4 regions of the Gottfriedia sp. ABJ_BB2_2 genome follow, and region 3 is predicted to be linked to each of the others. Evidence: predicted binding sites of a transcription regulator. Region 3 holds the regulator's gene; each other region holds the start of a gene.
What was found. Region 3 encodes Rex, which represses fermentation and respiration genes when NADH is low (regulators of the CRP and FNR family bind a similar motif). Its sites were predicted from a motif close to TTGTGAAATATTTCACAA; they were not measured.

Region 1: a site for Rex is predicted at 2,574-2,591, ahead of ACX6U0_RS11095 (formate/nitrite transporter family protein). Genes of this name have one in related genera too.
Region 2: a site for Rex is predicted at 2,094-2,111, ahead of ACX6U0_RS03680 (L-lactate dehydrogenase). Genes of this name have one in related genera too.
Region 4: a site for Rex is predicted at 1,261-1,278, ahead of qoxA (cytochrome aa3 quinol oxidase subunit II). Genes of this name have one in related genera too.

The regions. Positions count from the first base shown of each region.
Region 1 is NZ_JBVFKR010000004.1:25,928-30,150, forward strand. It holds gene gatA (Asp-tRNA(Asn)/Glu-tRNA(Gln) amidotransferase subunit GatA) at 1-243, shown strand, start outside; gene gatB (Asp-tRNA(Asn)/Glu-tRNA(Gln) amidotransferase subunit GatB) at 259-1,689, shown strand; gene ACX6U0_RS11095 (formate/nitrite transporter family protein) at 1,737-2,534, opposite strand; gene ACX6U0_RS11100 (diacylglycerol kinase) at 2,835-3,719, shown strand; gene rlmD (23S rRNA (uracil(1939)-C(5))-methyltransferase RlmD) at 4,007-4,223, shown strand, end outside.
Region 2 is NZ_JBVFKR010000001.1:713,896-718,118, reverse strand. It holds gene ACX6U0_RS03690 (MDR family MFS transporter) at 1-1,188, shown strand, start outside; gene ACX6U0_RS03685 (hypothetical protein) at 1,389-1,844, shown strand; gene ACX6U0_RS03680 (L-lactate dehydrogenase) at 2,246-3,178, shown strand; gene ACX6U0_RS03675 (L-lactate permease) at 3,223-4,223, shown strand, end outside.
Region 3 is NZ_JBVFKR010000018.1:14,626-18,848, reverse strand. It holds gene ACX6U0_RS20955 (ABC transporter ATP-binding protein) at 19-1,947, opposite strand; gene ACX6U0_RS20950 (redox-sensing transcriptional repressor Rex) at 2,115-2,741, shown strand; gene ACX6U0_RS20945 (lysostaphin resistance A-like protein) at 2,776-3,462, opposite strand; gene groES (co-chaperone GroES) at 3,741-4,025, shown strand; gene groL (chaperonin GroEL) at 4,084-4,223, shown strand, end outside.
Region 4 is NZ_JBVFKR010000002.1:103,840-108,062, reverse strand. It holds gene ACX6U0_RS05555 (arsenic transporter) at 1-90, opposite strand, end outside; gene ACX6U0_RS05550 (DUF1904 family protein) at 355-687, opposite strand; gene qoxA (cytochrome aa3 quinol oxidase subunit II) at 1,527-2,438, shown strand; gene qoxB (cytochrome aa3 quinol oxidase subunit I) at 2,438-4,223, shown strand, end outside.

The sequences.
Region 1 (4,223 bases), on a different contig from region 3:
ACTCCTGCTTTTAAAGTTGGCGAAAAAGTAAGCGACCCTATGACGATGTACGCAAATGATATTTTAACAATTCCAATTAACTTAGCTGGTGTTCCTGCCATTTCGATTCCTTGTGGTTTCCATGAAGGTCTACCTTTAGGTTTACAAATTATTGGTAAGCATTTCGATGAGTCTACGATTTACAGAGTTGCACATGCATACGAGCAAGCAACTGATTTTACAAAGCAAAGACCACAACTGTAAGGAGGCGCGGGAAAGATGAATTTTGAAACGATAATTGGTTTAGAAGTACACGTAGAATTAAAAACAAAATCAAAAATCTTCTCACCAAGCCCTAATGCGTTTGGTGCAGATCCAAATACAAACACAGGCGTAATTGACCTAGGCTATCCTGGCGTATTACCTGTGTTAAATGAAGAAGCTGTAAACTATGGCATGAAAGCTGCAATGGCTTTAAATTGCGAAATAGCGACAGAAACAAAATTTGATCGTAAAAACTATTTCTATCCGGATAACCCAAAAGCTTACCAAATTTCTCAGTTTGATAAGCCAATCGGTGAAAATGGATGGATTGAAATTGAAGTTGGTGGCAAGAAGAAACGTATTGGTATTACTCGAGTTCACTTAGAAGAAGATGCGGGTAAATTAAACCATACTGATGAAGGTTATTCATTAGTAGACTTTAACCGTCAAGGTACGCCTTTAATTGAAATCGTATCTGAGCCAGATATCCGTACTCCTGAAGAAGCTTATGCATATTTAGAAAAATTGAAAGCAATCATTCAATTTACAGGTGTTTCTGACGTGAAAATGGAAGAAGGATCACTTCGTTGTGATGCAAATATTTCTTTACGTCCGTTCGGTCAAGAAGAGTTTGGTACAAAAGCAGAGTTAAAAAACTTAAACTCATTTGCTTTCGTTCAAAAAGGACTTGAGCATGAGCAAATCCGTCAAGAAAAGGTTCTTCTATCTGGAGGAATTATCCAACAAGAAACACGTCGTTATGATGAATCAACAAAAACGACAATCTTAATGCGTGTAAAAGAAGGTTCAGATGATTACCGTTATTTCCCTGAGCCGGATCTAGTTGAACTTTATATCGATGATGAGTGGAAAGAAAGAGTGAGAAATAGCATTCCTGAACTTCCAGATGCTCGTCAAAAACGTTATGTTGAGCAATTAGGATTACCAGCATATGATGCAATGGTTCTAACTTTAACAAAAGAAATGTCTGATTTCTTTGATGCAACTGTAACGAACGGAGCAGATGCAAAGTTAGCTTCTAACTGGTTAATGGGTGAAGTATCTGCCTACCTAAATAAATCACAAAAAGAATTACGCGATGTTGCATTAACACCTGAAAACCTATCTAGCCTAGTGAAATTAATTTCTGACGGAACAATTTCGTCAAAAATAGCGAAAAAAGTATTCACTGAGTTAATTGAAAAAGGTGGAGACCCTAACGAAATCGTTAAATCACAAGGCTTAGTTCAGCTATCTGATGAAGGCGCACTTCGTAAAATCGTAATCGAAACATTGGATGCAAATCCTCAATCTATTGAAGACTTTAAAAATGGTAAAGATCGTGCGATTGGCTTCCTTGTTGGTCAAATGATGAAAGCGACCAAGGGACAAGCAAATCCACCATTATTAAATAAAATTCTGATGGAAGAAATTCAAAAACGCTAATTGAAGTCTTCCGAAAACAAAAACTACGAGTGAAAACTCGTAGTTTTTTATTTTGAAAACTTTTCATTTTGATCTAAAAAAGGTTTATTTATATAGAAATAAAAGAAAGCCATTAAAATACTCCCACCGATGATATTCCCTATTGTTACTGGTATGAGGTTATGAATTACACCATTAAATGAAATTGTTTCTGGATGATCAATGACTAGGGCGATCGCAAACGTACACATATTTGCGATACTGTGCTCGTAACCGGAAATGAAAAAACAAAATACAAGTAATAGCATAGTCATTATTTTTGAAATATCTTCTTTTAATGTCATCGGAATAAAGAATGCTAAGCAAACTAACCAATTACATAAGATCCCTCTAAAAAATAGTTGGCTAGTTGGGACGTGCATCTTTTTTTCGACCACACTGAGTAAATAACTGTTAACGCTAGCATCATTATATAGCCCTGTTAGATGGATTAATAATGCAAAGCAAGCTGCCCCTATTATATTACCAATATAGGATAGCCCCCATAATGTTAACACTTCAGACCACTTCATTTTTTTCCTAATAGCAGAATATGTAAAATAAAAAGTATTTCCAGTAAAGAGGTCACCACCACCATACGCTATTAACAGAATAGCCACGCCAAATGTAATTGCTGCCATGGGATATGCGAATGGGGAATGAACAATATAAAAATAGTTACCGGACTTAAAAGCCACTATAACTCCGAATCCAATAAACATGCTTGCCATACTAGCTCTCATCAGGTATCTGATCACGCTATTTCTATATACAGTTAATTTTTTTGATGCTAAATATTCAACCTGTTCTAATGAGTGTTTTTCCATTAAGTCATACCGTTCCTTTTGAACTTGATTTATTTTGTAATATTAAAAATTACACATGTTAGTATTAAGTTGTTCAAAAACATATAAAATATATCAATGAAAAACTATTTGATAACCAAAGGGTGTTGCAAGGTCATTCGGCAACAACAAAAAATACTTAGTTAGAATCAATATCTTTTTATGCGTTTGAATAGGGATTAGAAAGGTAAAAATAGTTAGAGAAATGGAAAAAGTTTACTACAAAAACGTTTTAGGTTACGATAGAGGGTAGAGGACTTAAATAAAAAAGTAGGATGGTTAATGATGAAGCGAGCAAGAATTATCTACAACCCTACTTCTGGTCGTGAAATTTTTAAGAAAAAGCTTCCTGAAGTGTTACAAAAATTCGAACAGGCTGGATATGAAACTTCTTGCCATGCAACAACAGGCGCAGGTGATGCGACAATTGCAGCACGAGAAGCATGTGAGCGAAAATTTGATCTAGTAGTAGCCTGTGGTGGGGATGGAACACTAAATGAAGTCATTAGTGGTTTGGCAGAACAAGAGTATCGACCAAAGCTAGGACTAATCCCAGTTGGGACAACAAATGATTTTGCTAGAGCAATTGGTGTAAATGTGTCAATTATGGAAGCAGCAGATGTCATAACTAAAGGAAATACAATTCCGTTAGACATAGGAAGAGTAAATGATAAATACTTTGTTAACATACTAGCTGCAGGTAAAATAACAGAACTAACTTATGAAGTACCTAGTAAATTAAAGACAGTACTAGGGCAACTCGCTTATTATTTAAAAGGTATCGAAATGCTACCAAGAGTGAAACCTACTCGTTTAAGAATTGAGTATGATGGAAAAGTATTTGATGAAGAAGCCTTTTTATTCTTATTATCAAACACAAACTCTGTAGGCGGTTTTGAAAAAATTGCTCCAGAAGCAAGTATAAATGATGGTCAATTTGACTTACTTGTTCTAAAGAAATCGAATATAGCTGAAATTATTCGAGTTTGTGCACAATTATTACGTGGACAGCATGTACACAATGATCATGTTCTTTATACTAGAGCTAGTCATTTGAAATTCACTTCAGATGATAAATTACTTCTAAATATTGATGGTGAATACGGTGGAGATACGCCATGTACGGTAGATATGTTGTATAATCACTTAGAGATTTTCGTACCATAATAAGCAATAAATAGTAAAAATAACCACGGTAGTTTCGTGGTTATTTCAGTTTGAAGAGAAAGTACAAAAACTTAGAGATTCAGACTGACTGAAAACGCTTGTCTTTTGAGGCGTAAAGCTAGATGAGGAGCGGAATTACCTTTGACGGTAATGAGCACCGCAAGCAGGCGAAGCAACGAAGAAAGCGAGCGTTTGGCTGGCGGTCTGAAGTAACCACGGTAGTTTCGTGGTTATTTGTTTTGTATAATAGTTATTTGGAATAAGTATTTGAAAGGTAGGTAAGGGACTTGTCGAAAAGAGTGTTACCTGTAGAAAAGAATCAATTTTATGATGTTGAATTTATTGATTTAACGCATGAAGGACATGGAGTAGCTAAGGTAGAAGGATATCCAATATTTGTACCAAATGCTCTTCCAGGTGAAAAAGCCACAATAAAGGTCATCAAAACAAGTAAAGGATATGGTTTTGGAAAAGTAGTTGAATTACAAAATCAAAGTCCAGTGA
Region 2 (4,223 bases), on a different contig from region 3:
ATGGCCATTTACTTATCTAAACATTTTGGTGTGAAATTAGCTGGTTTACTTTTACTAGTAAATGTATTTATTGGGATCGCAATGAACTTTTTCGGAGGTTATTTTTCAGATCAATTCGGTCGAAAAAAAACAATGGTCTTTGCAGAAACTTTAAGATTATTTGCTTTCATAGCAATGATGTTCTGTAATTCTCCTTGGTTTTTTTCTCCGATTATTACATTTTTCATGATGACGATTAATAGTATTTGTTGGGGATTAGCAGGGCCTGCAAATCAAGCTATGCTAATTGATGTTAGTAAACCCGAAGAACGAAAACTGATGTATTCTATTATGTATTGGTCAAATAATTTATCTATTGCAATTGGTGGAATAATGGGTGGTTTTTTATTCAAAACGTATTTATTTGAACTTTTATTAGCTCTTTCAATTGCCTCATTCATTACGTGGTTTTTAATTACATTTTTCGTTGATGAGAGTATGAAAACGCAGCAATCAGAGATGAAAACAATTAGACTACATGTGAATAAAATGCTTTCGAATTATCGGGATGTATTCCAAGATAGGCTCTTTATTCTTTATGTTTTAGCTGGTTTACTAGTCCTTTCAATGGAATTTCAATTAACAAATTATATTAGTATTCGAATTACAAATGAATTCCAAACTCAGCAATTGATGAATTGGCATTTTGGAGGGATCGAAATGATTGGATTCCTACGAACTGAAAATACAATTCTCGTAGTGATTATGGCATTATTTGCTACAAAAATTGTAAAGAAAATGAATGATCAGCAAACACTTATCTGGAGCTGCGTAGTATTTGTATTTGGTTACGCAATTATCTCGTATAGTAATTCAATTTGGTTATTATTTGCTGCGATGTTTGTAGCAACAGTAGCAGAAGTATTACGTGTCCCTGTGCAACAAAATTATATGGCGCACTTACCTTTAGAAGAAACAAGAAGTTCATATATGGCTGTTGCTGGTTTAACCTTTAATTTAGCAATGTTAATCTGTTCGATTACAGTTGCAATCAGTGCCTTTTTATCAAGTATTGCAACATCGGTCTTTTTAACAAGTTTAGGGGTTATTGGTATCATTATTTTTGTTCGAATCATCCCAGCATTAGAGCGACGTGTAAATGGAGAAACAATATATGTTCCAAGTAAGTCAGTCGAGAACAATGCGTAATATGATAATTTGAAGTTTAATGTTTCAGAGTTGCTATAGGCAACTCTTTTTTTTGAATGTTTTTAAAGGGAAAAGTACGGAGAGTTGAAATTGGAAAGTAGGTTAACTGAGTATTTGTCGTATTTTAGGAGGGGAAAAAATCTAAAAAAATCATTTTAACGTGACTTAAATATGTTAAAATATGGAAAAAGGTTAAAGGTGTGAGGGGATTGAAAGAATTGAGATACATAACAATTAATTCACTATTACTGCTGGCAATTGTACCACTTTCTTTAGTTGGTTATTATTTTGCAGTGTACAATGAATCTTTATTTTTTATTTATGAATGGGTCCTTTCAATAATTGTAGTTGGTATTTTCATCTTATCAATTATAGGGATTGTAAAAATTCAGAGTAAATTAAAATGGATTTCAATCTCGATTCTTGCGTTTATGATTCAATTTTCAGTTCTTAGTTTATTTTTAGGACCTTTTACAAAATATCCTTTATTTACACTGTATTATTTGATTGCTGCGATTGCTTTTGTTCTATTTATTTTAGCAATTAGAAAAGTTGACAAATTTAGATACATCCCAATAATTTTTACGGTTTTATCAATTATATTAACGCTTTATATGATATTGCTAAATAATTTATGGGGTAAAGATTTAAGCTAATTGGCATAAAGTTCTTTATGAATGAAAAGCTACTCTTGTAGCTTTATTTTTTTTGTTGATCATTTTATTGCAAAATGTGTAAGAGAAATAATAAATAGAATGATTAATCTTTCTAACTTAAGTACAATAGTTGAAACATAAATCGAGATTTTGAAGCGGATAGTCTAAATTGAGTATTGAATTACATTTTTTTCCATATTTTACAATATTTAAAGATTGTATAAGGAGTAATTAAGGAATACAATCAAGTTGTGAAAAGTTTCACATACTAAAGTCGACAGGGTATATCATTTGCAAATTTTTTTAGTTGTTTATGTGAAAATAATCACAAAGTTTAGAAAGGCATTTAAAAAAGTCTTATGTGGAATTTTTAACAAATAATTAGATAGGAGACAAACAACATGAAGATAACACTAGGCAATAAAGTAGTTTTAATTGGAACAGGTGCAGTGGGATCTAGTTATGCTTATGCTCTTATGAATCAGGGAATATGTGATGAATTAGTTTTAGTAGATTTAAATGAAGAAAAGGCTAAAGGTGATGTGATGGATTTGGACCATGGTATCGTTTATGCACCAAGTCCAATTAATATAAAATTTGGTTCATATGAGGAATGTGAGGATGCTGCAATTGTTGTGATTTGTGCCGGTGCTGCACAAAAGCCTGGTGAAACTAGATTAGACCTAGTTAGTAAGAATGTAAAAATATTTGAAGTAGTCGTAGAGAAAATCATGGATTCTGGATTTAATGGAATCTTATTAGTAGCAACAAACCCAGTCGATATTTTATCTTATGCAACTTGGAAATTCTCTGGTCTTCCTAAAGAAAGGGTAATAGGTTCTGGAACAGTTTTAGATTCAGCAAGATTTCGTTATCTTTTAGGTAAAGAATTTGATACTGCGCCTAGTAGTGTACATGGTTATATTATCGGTGAACATGGCGATTCTCAAGTGCCAGTTTGGAGTTTAGCAAATATCTCAGGTACAATGTTAGCTCCACAATTATCAGACGATCGAAAAATAGAGTTAGCAATTCAAGTAAGAGATGCTGCTTACAAAATCATCGAGTCAAAAGGTGCAACCTATTATGGAATTGCAATGGGATTAGCAAGAATTACTAAGGCAATATTGAAGAATGAAAATGTAGTGTTACCTGTAGGTGCACTGTTAGATGGTGAATATGGTCAAAAAGATGTTTATATTGGCGTACCTTCTGTCATAGACCGAAGAGGTATAAGAAATATAGTAGAACTTTCTTTAGATACAAGTGAATATGAAAAGCTCTTCAAGTCAATAAAAACACTTAAAGATATTCAAACACAAATATGGAAATAATTAAAATCAAAAATCACAAATTGTTATTTTGAGGAGCATAAATTATGTTAGTAGATGATTTTAATCCATTCAATAATCTTGGCATTTCAGCATTAGTTGCAGCCATTCCAATTTTTTTATTCCTTCTATGTTTGACTGTTTTTAAAATGAAGGGTATTTACGCTGCATTAATAAATTTATTGATAACCTTCCTGATTGTTCTTTTCTTCTTTAAATTACCAATCGGAGAATCAATTGGCAGTATAATACAAGGGACAATACAAGGAATATGGCCAATTGGCTATATTATTGTGATGGCAGTGTGGTTATATAAAATAACCGTACAATCAGGTAAATTTGATATTTTGCGTGGGAGTATTGTCGGTATATCCCAAGACCAACGGATTCAGTTTTTAATAATAGGATTTTGTTTTAACGCTTTTCTTGAGGGAGCAGCCGGTTTTGGTGTACCAATTGCAATTTGTTCTGTCTTATTAGTTTCAGTAGGATTCAAACCTTTACAGGCTGCGATGCTTTGCCTAATAGCAAATGGAGCTTCAGGAGCTTTTGGAGCAATTGGTATTCCTGTGGGAATTATAGACACATTTGGTTTAGAAGGTAATGTAACTTCTATGAAAGTTTCAATGATGACTGCTTTAACTTTACCTATTATTAATTTTACGATACCGTTTCTATTAATTTGGTTAATTGATGGTATAAAGGGAATAAAAGAAGTATTACCAGCGATTTTAGTAACTTCAATAACGTATACAATATCCCAGGCATTTATGACAATTTTTATTGGACCAGAATTAGCAGATATCATACCTGCATTGTTAACAATGGGCTTATTGGCACTATTTTCAAAAAAATGGCAACCTAAAAATATTTATTTAATGAATGGTAAATCATTCAAATATGAAAATATTTCCAAAAAAGATATTTTGAAAGCTTGGTCTCCATTTTACTTATTAACACTATTTGTTTTATTATGGAGTTTAAAATCATTTAAAGCATTATTTGTTGAAGGTGCAATTTTTGCATCAAGTGTTCTTAAATTTATCAT
Region 3 (4,223 bases):
TGCGAATCCGTTCTTTGTTTATTCTTGTAAGTTCTCCCATTCTTCCATCAGAGACATTAAATTTGATTCATAATCATTTTTCTTAATGGTTAGCTCTTGAACGAGTTGAAAATCTCCGTAAACTTCTGGTTTACATAGTTCAAGTTCGATTTGTTCAATTTCTTTTTCGATACTTGAAATACTACTTTCAATCTCTTCTATACGACGTTGTGTTTGGCGTAGCTTTTTCTTTAACTCTTTATCCTGTTGATAATCTGAAATTGGTTGCTGATTAGTTTGACGAATCTGATTTTCGGAGTTTTCCTTTTCAGCCAGTTCCTTTTCATAAGCTTCATTTTTCTTGAATAAATAATAATCATAGTCGCCTAGGTAAGGAGTTAAACCTTCTTTTGCAAGTTCAAATGTTTTTGTGGATAACCTGTTCATAAAGTATCGATCATGGGATACAAATAAAATCGTTCCTGGATAATCTAAAAGAGCATTCTCTAATACTTCCTTACTATCTAAATCTAAGTGATTCGTTGGCTCATCCAGAATTAAGAAGTTTGCTTTTTTCATCATAAGCTTTGCAAGAGCCAATCTAGCTTTCTCTCCACCACTTAAAGACGAGACATTTTTCGTAACGTCGTCCCCAGAGAATAAAAAGTTACCTAAGATTGTTCTAATTTCTTGTTCAGCTTTTAATGGATATTCATCCCATAACTCATCAAGTACTCTTTTGTTTGACGTTAATTTAGCTTGCTCTTGGTCGTAGTAACCGATAAAAACATTTGCTCCGAAATCTATACTGCCTTGTAGCTTTTCTAAATCTCCAATGATCGTTTTAAGTAATGTAGATTTTCCAACTCCATTCGGACCTACAAGGGCAACACTATCCCCACGATTTAGAACAAATTGCATTGATTGATCGATAGTCGGTACACGGTCGTAACCAATGAAAAGGTCTTTCACGTTAAGTACATCATTTCCACTTTGTTTTTCAATTGTAAATGAAAAATTGGCAGAAGACTCATCTCCTTGTGGTTTATCCACTCTGACCATTCGATCTAGTTGCTTTCTACGGCTTTGAGCTCTTTTAGTAGTAGAAGCACGTGCGATATTTCTCTGAACAAAATCTTCGAGTTTAGCGATTTGTTCTTGTTGTTTTTCAAATTGCTTTAAATCTTGTTCATATTGAGCAGCTTTAAGTTCTAAATGCTTACTATAATTTCCCACATATCTTTGATGCTTGTGGTTTGAAATTTCATAAACGATATTTACAACTTGATCAAGAAAATATCGATCATGTGACACAATTAATACAGCACCAGGGTAGGATTGTAAATAACGTTCAAGCCAGCTAAGCGTATCAATGTCTAAATGGTTCGTAGGCTCGTCCAGAATTAATAAATCTGGTTTTGTTAGTAATAGCTTACCTAATGCAAGTCTCGTTTTCTGGCCACCACTTAATGATGATATTTTTGTATGATAATCTTCATTTGAAAAGCCAAGACCACTAATAATCGAACGGATATCTGCTTCAAACTGATATCCACCATTTTCTTTAAATGTAAATTGAAGATGATCATATTCGTTTACAATCTTATCGTAAACTGCTTGATTTGAATAAACATCTTCTTGGGTCATTTTATGTTCTAGCTTTCTCATGTTATCCTGCATCTCTACTAAATGGCTGAATACAGAGTAGTATTCTTCCCATATAGAGCGATCACTTTGTAATCCAGAGTTTTGAGCTAGATATCCAATCGTGACATCTTTTGGTTTAATTAATTCGCCGCCATCATACGATATTTCACCAGCGATAATTTTTAAAAGAGTAGACTTACCGGCACCATTTCGACCAACAATTGCTACTCGATCATTTGTCTGAACTTCTAATTTAATATTTGAAAGTATAATGTCACTACCAAAGTATTTGGAGACATTATTAACTTGTAATAGGATCAAGATATTCACCTCATTGCAAAATTTTTTATCTATTAAACTGTTTACTGTCAAAATTCATAAATATAGTGTATATTTTACAGTAGAACAAGTACTTTATTACTAAAATGAAGGCTATTTACACAATATAGTAAAAAGAATTACAGTAACAGTAAGTGGGGGATTGTAAAATGGAGTCGGAACAAATTAAAATTCCACAAGCTACTGCTAAACGTCTACCTTTATATTACCGTTTTATAAAGAATTTGTCTTTATCAGGTAAACAAAGAGTTTCTTCAGCAGAGTTAAGTGAAGCAGTAAAAGTAGATTCCGCTACAATTAGAAGAGATTTTTCGTATTTTGGTGCCTTAGGAAAAAAAGGGTATGGCTATAATGTAAATTATTTATTAACTTTTTTCTCGAAAGCGCTTAACCAACACGAAGTAATGAAAGTAGCGTTAATCGGTGTGGGTAATTTAGGAACCGCATTTTTACATTATAATTTTATAAAAAACAATAATACTAAGATTGAAATGGCGTTTGATATCGATCCAATGAAGATTGGAACAGAAATAGGTGGAGTTCCAGTCTATAATCTTGATAAATTAGAAGAAATAATGAACGATGACATTCAAATTGTCATTTTAACTGTTCCTGCCCAAGTCGCTCAGTCGATTGCAGACCGTTTAAAAGGTAAAAATATAAGAGGTATTTTAAATTTTACACCGGCACGTATTAGTGTTCCGGAACATATTAGAATACATCATATTGACTTGGCTGTTGAATTACAAACACTAGCATACTTCTTACAACAATAAGGAAATTAAAAACCCCCAATCGAATGGGGGTTTTTTAATAGATGAAATGAAATAATTTAATTTGTTGAAATACGACAAATGAGTTCATAAACATATGAGTTAAAATTGGGACTAAAATCGAATTTGTTCGTTTATATAGATAACAAAATATAAATCCGATCAGAAAATAAGATAAAAAGAATGGCAAGTCGCCGTGCATGAAAGCAAAAATAATTGAACTAATACTAGCAGAAACAATAAATGGAAAACGTTCAAATAGCTTTTTAAAAATAATACGACGGAATACGATTTCTTCCAATATCGGTGCAATTAAACTTGGAATGACGATAAAAGCTGGGTTTAGCTTAGCGATATTAATAATGTTCTGGGTGTTTTCTGACCCTTTATCTAAATCAAAAACTAAAATTAAAATGAGATTACACACTATTTGAGTAAACATTGTGACAGCATAACCTAATAAAGCCCATTTTAATATTTTCATCGTAAAACTAAATGAAAGATTTTTTATTCCAATCGAAATCGGACCTCTTAATAAAATGAAAATAATTAGGAGACCAGTAATAAAACTAATACATCCCCATAAACCAACTGCTTCGATTTTAGCAGTCTCTTTGTCCAAACCTTCGTATAAACTACTGTCTAATAGAAAACGAACACCATACAATCCTGAATACTGAATCAAAACATACGTTAATAAAATCCATAAATCTCTTGTTTTCAAAACGATAACTCCTTTGTGTTGATATTTTCATAACCCAAAGGTTTATATAACAACATGTACATTATTGTACTCGTTTAAGGAGGTTCTTAAAAGGTATTTACATATTTTTATTAAACTTCCTTAAAATACGTTGATTAAAATTAATAAATTTCGACAAGAAAAGTGCTAGCTTCGGACTTGCAAAATCTCATGATATTATTTAAACTAATAATTGTGTTAGCACTCAATATTAATGAGTGCTAAAAAATAATGATTAGATTATTGAGGAGGTATTACACATGTTAAAACCACTAGGTGATCGTGTTGTAATTGAGCTTGTTGAGTCTGAAGAAAAAACTGCTAGCGGTATCGTATTACCAGGTAGTGCACAAGAAAAGCCACAAGAGGGCAAAGTTGTTGCAGTAGGTACTGGACGTGTACTTGAAAACGGCGAGCGCGTTGCTTTAGAAGTATCTGTAGGTGACCGCATCATCTTCTCTAAATACTCTGGTACTGAAGTTAAATATGCTGGTACTGAATACCTTGTACTTCGCGAAAACGATATTCTGGCAATTATAGGTTAATTAAATAAAATACTTAGGTTATTAAAATAATTTTTAAAATTTTAAGGAGGTCATTTTAATGGCAAAGGACATTAGATTTGGTGAAGAAGCACGTCGCGCAATGCTACGTGGTGTAGATGCTTTAGCTGATGCTGTAAAAGTAACATTAGGACCAAAAGGACGTAACGTAGTTCTTGAGAAAAAATTTGGTTCTCCATT
Region 4 (4,223 bases), on a different contig from region 3:
CCATGCTTCATTCATTCCTTTTGGCCTCCAAAATATGACTGCCATCGTCATGATAAATACAAAAGCAGTCACTACAATTTCATAATTCATTTTTATTCACCTTTCTTTACTCGGTAGTTTTGTTTTGACACCTACTTGTCCGATTAATATACTAATATTCAATTTTAGCAATCTGGTACTTAGTTACTTGTCTAATTTTCAAAGATTGTATGTTTGTCCAGATAGTATAAATACCTCATAAAGATACATGTCTATTGTGTGAAATGCCTAGAAAAACTGTAAAAAACACAAAAACCAGACTAGTCAGATAGGCTAGTCTGGTTTTTGATGATTTTATATCGAAATACTATTTAATTAATCAAAACATCTTTTTCCGTTTACATAGTAACTGTCTTCCCGAAATGTAGAAAATGCAATTTCAAATTCAGGTATTTTTAAAGTTTGGATATATTTTGCGATAGCTGCTGAAAAAAGATCTCTCGTTTCTAGACCTCTTTCAAACCATTTTACTTCAATAAATGGGAAAGTTTCTATGACTTTACCATCGAATATTGAAGTAGAATGAAGACATTCAAGAATAAAGTTATCGGTTCCACACTCACATATTTCTGCTAATTCATCTACTAAAGGTTTGCTAATTTGGCAAATATCATCTACGTTAAATCCTCTAAATAATAGTTGGGGCATAGTCATACTCCTTATTTTTTATATTGAATTCATTATAACGAAAAAAAGTAATGAAAAGCTAATGCTTTAAATGAAATTGTATTTTGTGGTGTCTAGATCGAAACAAAATTGCCCGCAGGAGTTTGGATTTTCTTCAGTTATCGACACTGTGTTAATTGAATATACAAAATCAATCTCTATATAAAAGTAGATTTATAAAAGAAAAAACATAATTGCTATTGATAATCATTTTCAATTATGTTATTCTAATCTCGTAAAGAAGTTTTAAGTATAAGCCATTGTTTTTTTATGTTCTTAGATTGGATTCAAATTTTGGATCCAATCCTAGAGCCCCCCAAACCCTATAGAAGAGGAAAATGTGCTAGGACATCTATTTTCCTCTTCACCCTATATGCCTGTACAAAAACGCAGATAATCTGCGTTTTTTTTATTTGCAGAATTTTAAGTTCGATTTTGAAGAAAAGTCATCATCATTAAATTTGTCTAAATATTATACTAATTTATTGTTTTTAAGCTCTTAAACTTTAGAATAAAAATTTAATGTGAATCTAATATTTGTCTAAAATGTGAACGTTGTGAAAAAGGTAACATAATGGTTGAACACTTGATATATATAGGATTAAGAAGGTTTTCGTTGAAAGGAAATATGTCTAAAATGTGAACTCTTATTTTTTAGGTTTAAATTGCTAATTAATTGTTTGTTTTTTTATTTAAAGTATTTTACTATAACTGTGGATATTGTTTGTCATTACAGTGACAATTTATAAACATACTTAATTAGAATTCTATTTTAGAATCGTTTTTGAACTTTTACTTAATTTAGAGGAAGGAAGAATGAAATGAAAAAATTTCTAATGAGCATCATGGTTATGATGGTTGCGGTCATTATGGGTGCTTGTGAAAAAATAGCCGTTCTTGATCCAAAAGGACCTGTTGCAAAAACACAAGCAGATACAATTATTTTTTCGATGTTGATGATGTTAGGGGTATTATTAGTCGTTTATATTCTATTTATTGTCATTATTAATAAATATCGTGCTAGTAAACTACCAGAAGATTATGAGCCTCCTCATGAAGAAGGAAGTAAGTGGCTTGAAATTATTTGGACAGTTATTCCAGTCGTAATCGTAACTATCTTATCAGTTGTAACCGTTAAAACTACAACGGCTGTAGAGTCGGTACCAAAAGGACATGAAAATGATAAAACACTTGTCATTTATGCTAGTTCATCAAACTGGAAATGGCACTTCTCATATCCAGAACAAGGAATTGAAACAGTCAACTATGTGAATATTCCTACAAACAGACATGTAGAATTCCGTTTATATTCTTTCGGACCAATCACAAGTTTCTGGGTACCACAACTAGGTGGTCAAAAATATGCAATGAGTGATATGGTTACAAAATTGAATTTTGTTGCTTCTAGTGAAGGTTCATTCATAGGGAAAAATAGTAACTTCAATGGAGAAGGCTTTGCTGGGATGGAATTCGAAGTATTAGCAATGAGCGATAATGAATTTAATAGCTGGGTTACTGATGTAAAGGAAACAGCACCTGCGCTAACAGAAAAAGAGTTTGATAAATTACTAGAAATAGAACATTTAGGTAGAAAAACATATACTTCTACTCATTTAGAATTTAGACCAGCTCCAGAAGGTGAAAATGCTGGCCATCATCATGGTTCATCAGATAGTGAAAGTGGTACACATGACCACCACGAGATGGATATGGACATGGAGGGGGATAAATAATGGGTTTCAAATGGGATCACTTTTTTGTAACAGGTGAACCAATGATCTATGGAGCAATGGTGAGTATTGTTTTAGTATCACTTGCTATTGTAATTGGTTTAACCAAATTTAAAAAATGGGGTTATTTATGGACTGAATGGTTAACAACAGTTGATCATAAGCGTATTGGTGTTATGTATATATTATGTGCACTATTAATGCTATTCCGTGGTGGAGTTGATGCATTATTAATGCGAGCTCAACTTGCGGGTCCAGATTTAAAAATTTTAGATGCTCAACATTATAATGAGATTTTTACAACACATGGTCTTATTATGATTCTTTTTATGGCAATGCCGTTCATTATCGGTTTAATGAACATTGTGATTCCTCTACAAATTGGGGCAAGAGACGTAGCATTTCCATATTTAAATGCAGTTAGCTTTTGGTTATTCTTTGCCGGAGCAATGTTATTAAATGTAAGTTTCATCATCGGTGGTTCACCAGATGCAGGTTGGACAGCATATTTCCCATTAGCGGGTAAAGAATTTAGCCCTGGTGTTGGAAATAACTATTATGCAATTGCACTTCAAATAGCTGGTTTAGGTACATTAATGACCGGTATTAACTTTATTGTAACAATCTTAAAAATGCGTGCACCAGGTATGACATTAATGAAAATGCCAATGTTTACTTGGAGTATCTTAATCACAAACGTTATTATTTTATTCGCATTCCCAGTATTAACAGTGGCTCTTGCTTTGATGATGTTTGATCGTATGTTTGGAGCTCAATTCTTTACAATGGCGAATGGCGGAATGGATATGCTTTGGGCGAACTTGTTCTGGATTTGGGGACATCCTGAAGTATATATCGTAATTCTTCCAGCATTCGGTATTTATAGTGAAATTATTTCAACCTTCTCTAGAAAAAATCTATATGGATACAAGAGCATGGTTGTTAGTATGATAGCAATTTCAGCGTTAAGCTTCGTTGTATGGGTTCACCATTTCTATACAATGGGTCAAGGCGCAATGGTTAATGGTTTCTTTAGTATTACAACAATGGCAATTAGTATACCTACGGGTGTGAAAATATTTAACTGGCTGTTCACAATGAGAAAAGGTAAAATCGAGTTTACTGTTCCGATGTTATACGCATTAGCCTTTATTCCAATCTTTACAATTGGTGGGGTAACGGGCGTTATGCTTGCAATGGCAAGTGCGGATTATCAATATCATAATACGATGTTCCTAGTAGCGCATTTCCATTATGTATTAATCCCAGGTACTGTATTTGCGGTAATTGCTGGATTCTACTATTGGTTCCCAAAAGTATTTGGATTTAAATTAGATGAAAAAATCGGTAAGATTACGTTCTGGTTTATTACGATTAGCTTTAACGTTACATTCTTCCCATTATTCATATTAGGATTAAAGGGTATGACTCGTCGTACGTTTACTTATAGTGCAGAGTCAGGTTTTGGTCCATTAAATCTAGTTGCAACAATCGGCTCAGTTGGATTAGCAATCGGATTTATCTTACTTGTTTACAATATTTATTACAGTGTACGTTATGCACCAAGAGAAACAAACGGAGATCCATGGAATGCTAGAACATTAGAATGGTCTACAAGTAGTCCAATCGCTCCTTATAATTTTGCTGTTATTCCAACAATCGATTCATTAGATCCATTCTGGAAGAGCAAGAAAGAAGGTACATCTCTCCTAAAAGGTGAGATCAAAGATATTCACATGCCAAGTAATAGTGGGATACCGTTTATTTTAGGTGCTGCGTTTATGGCAT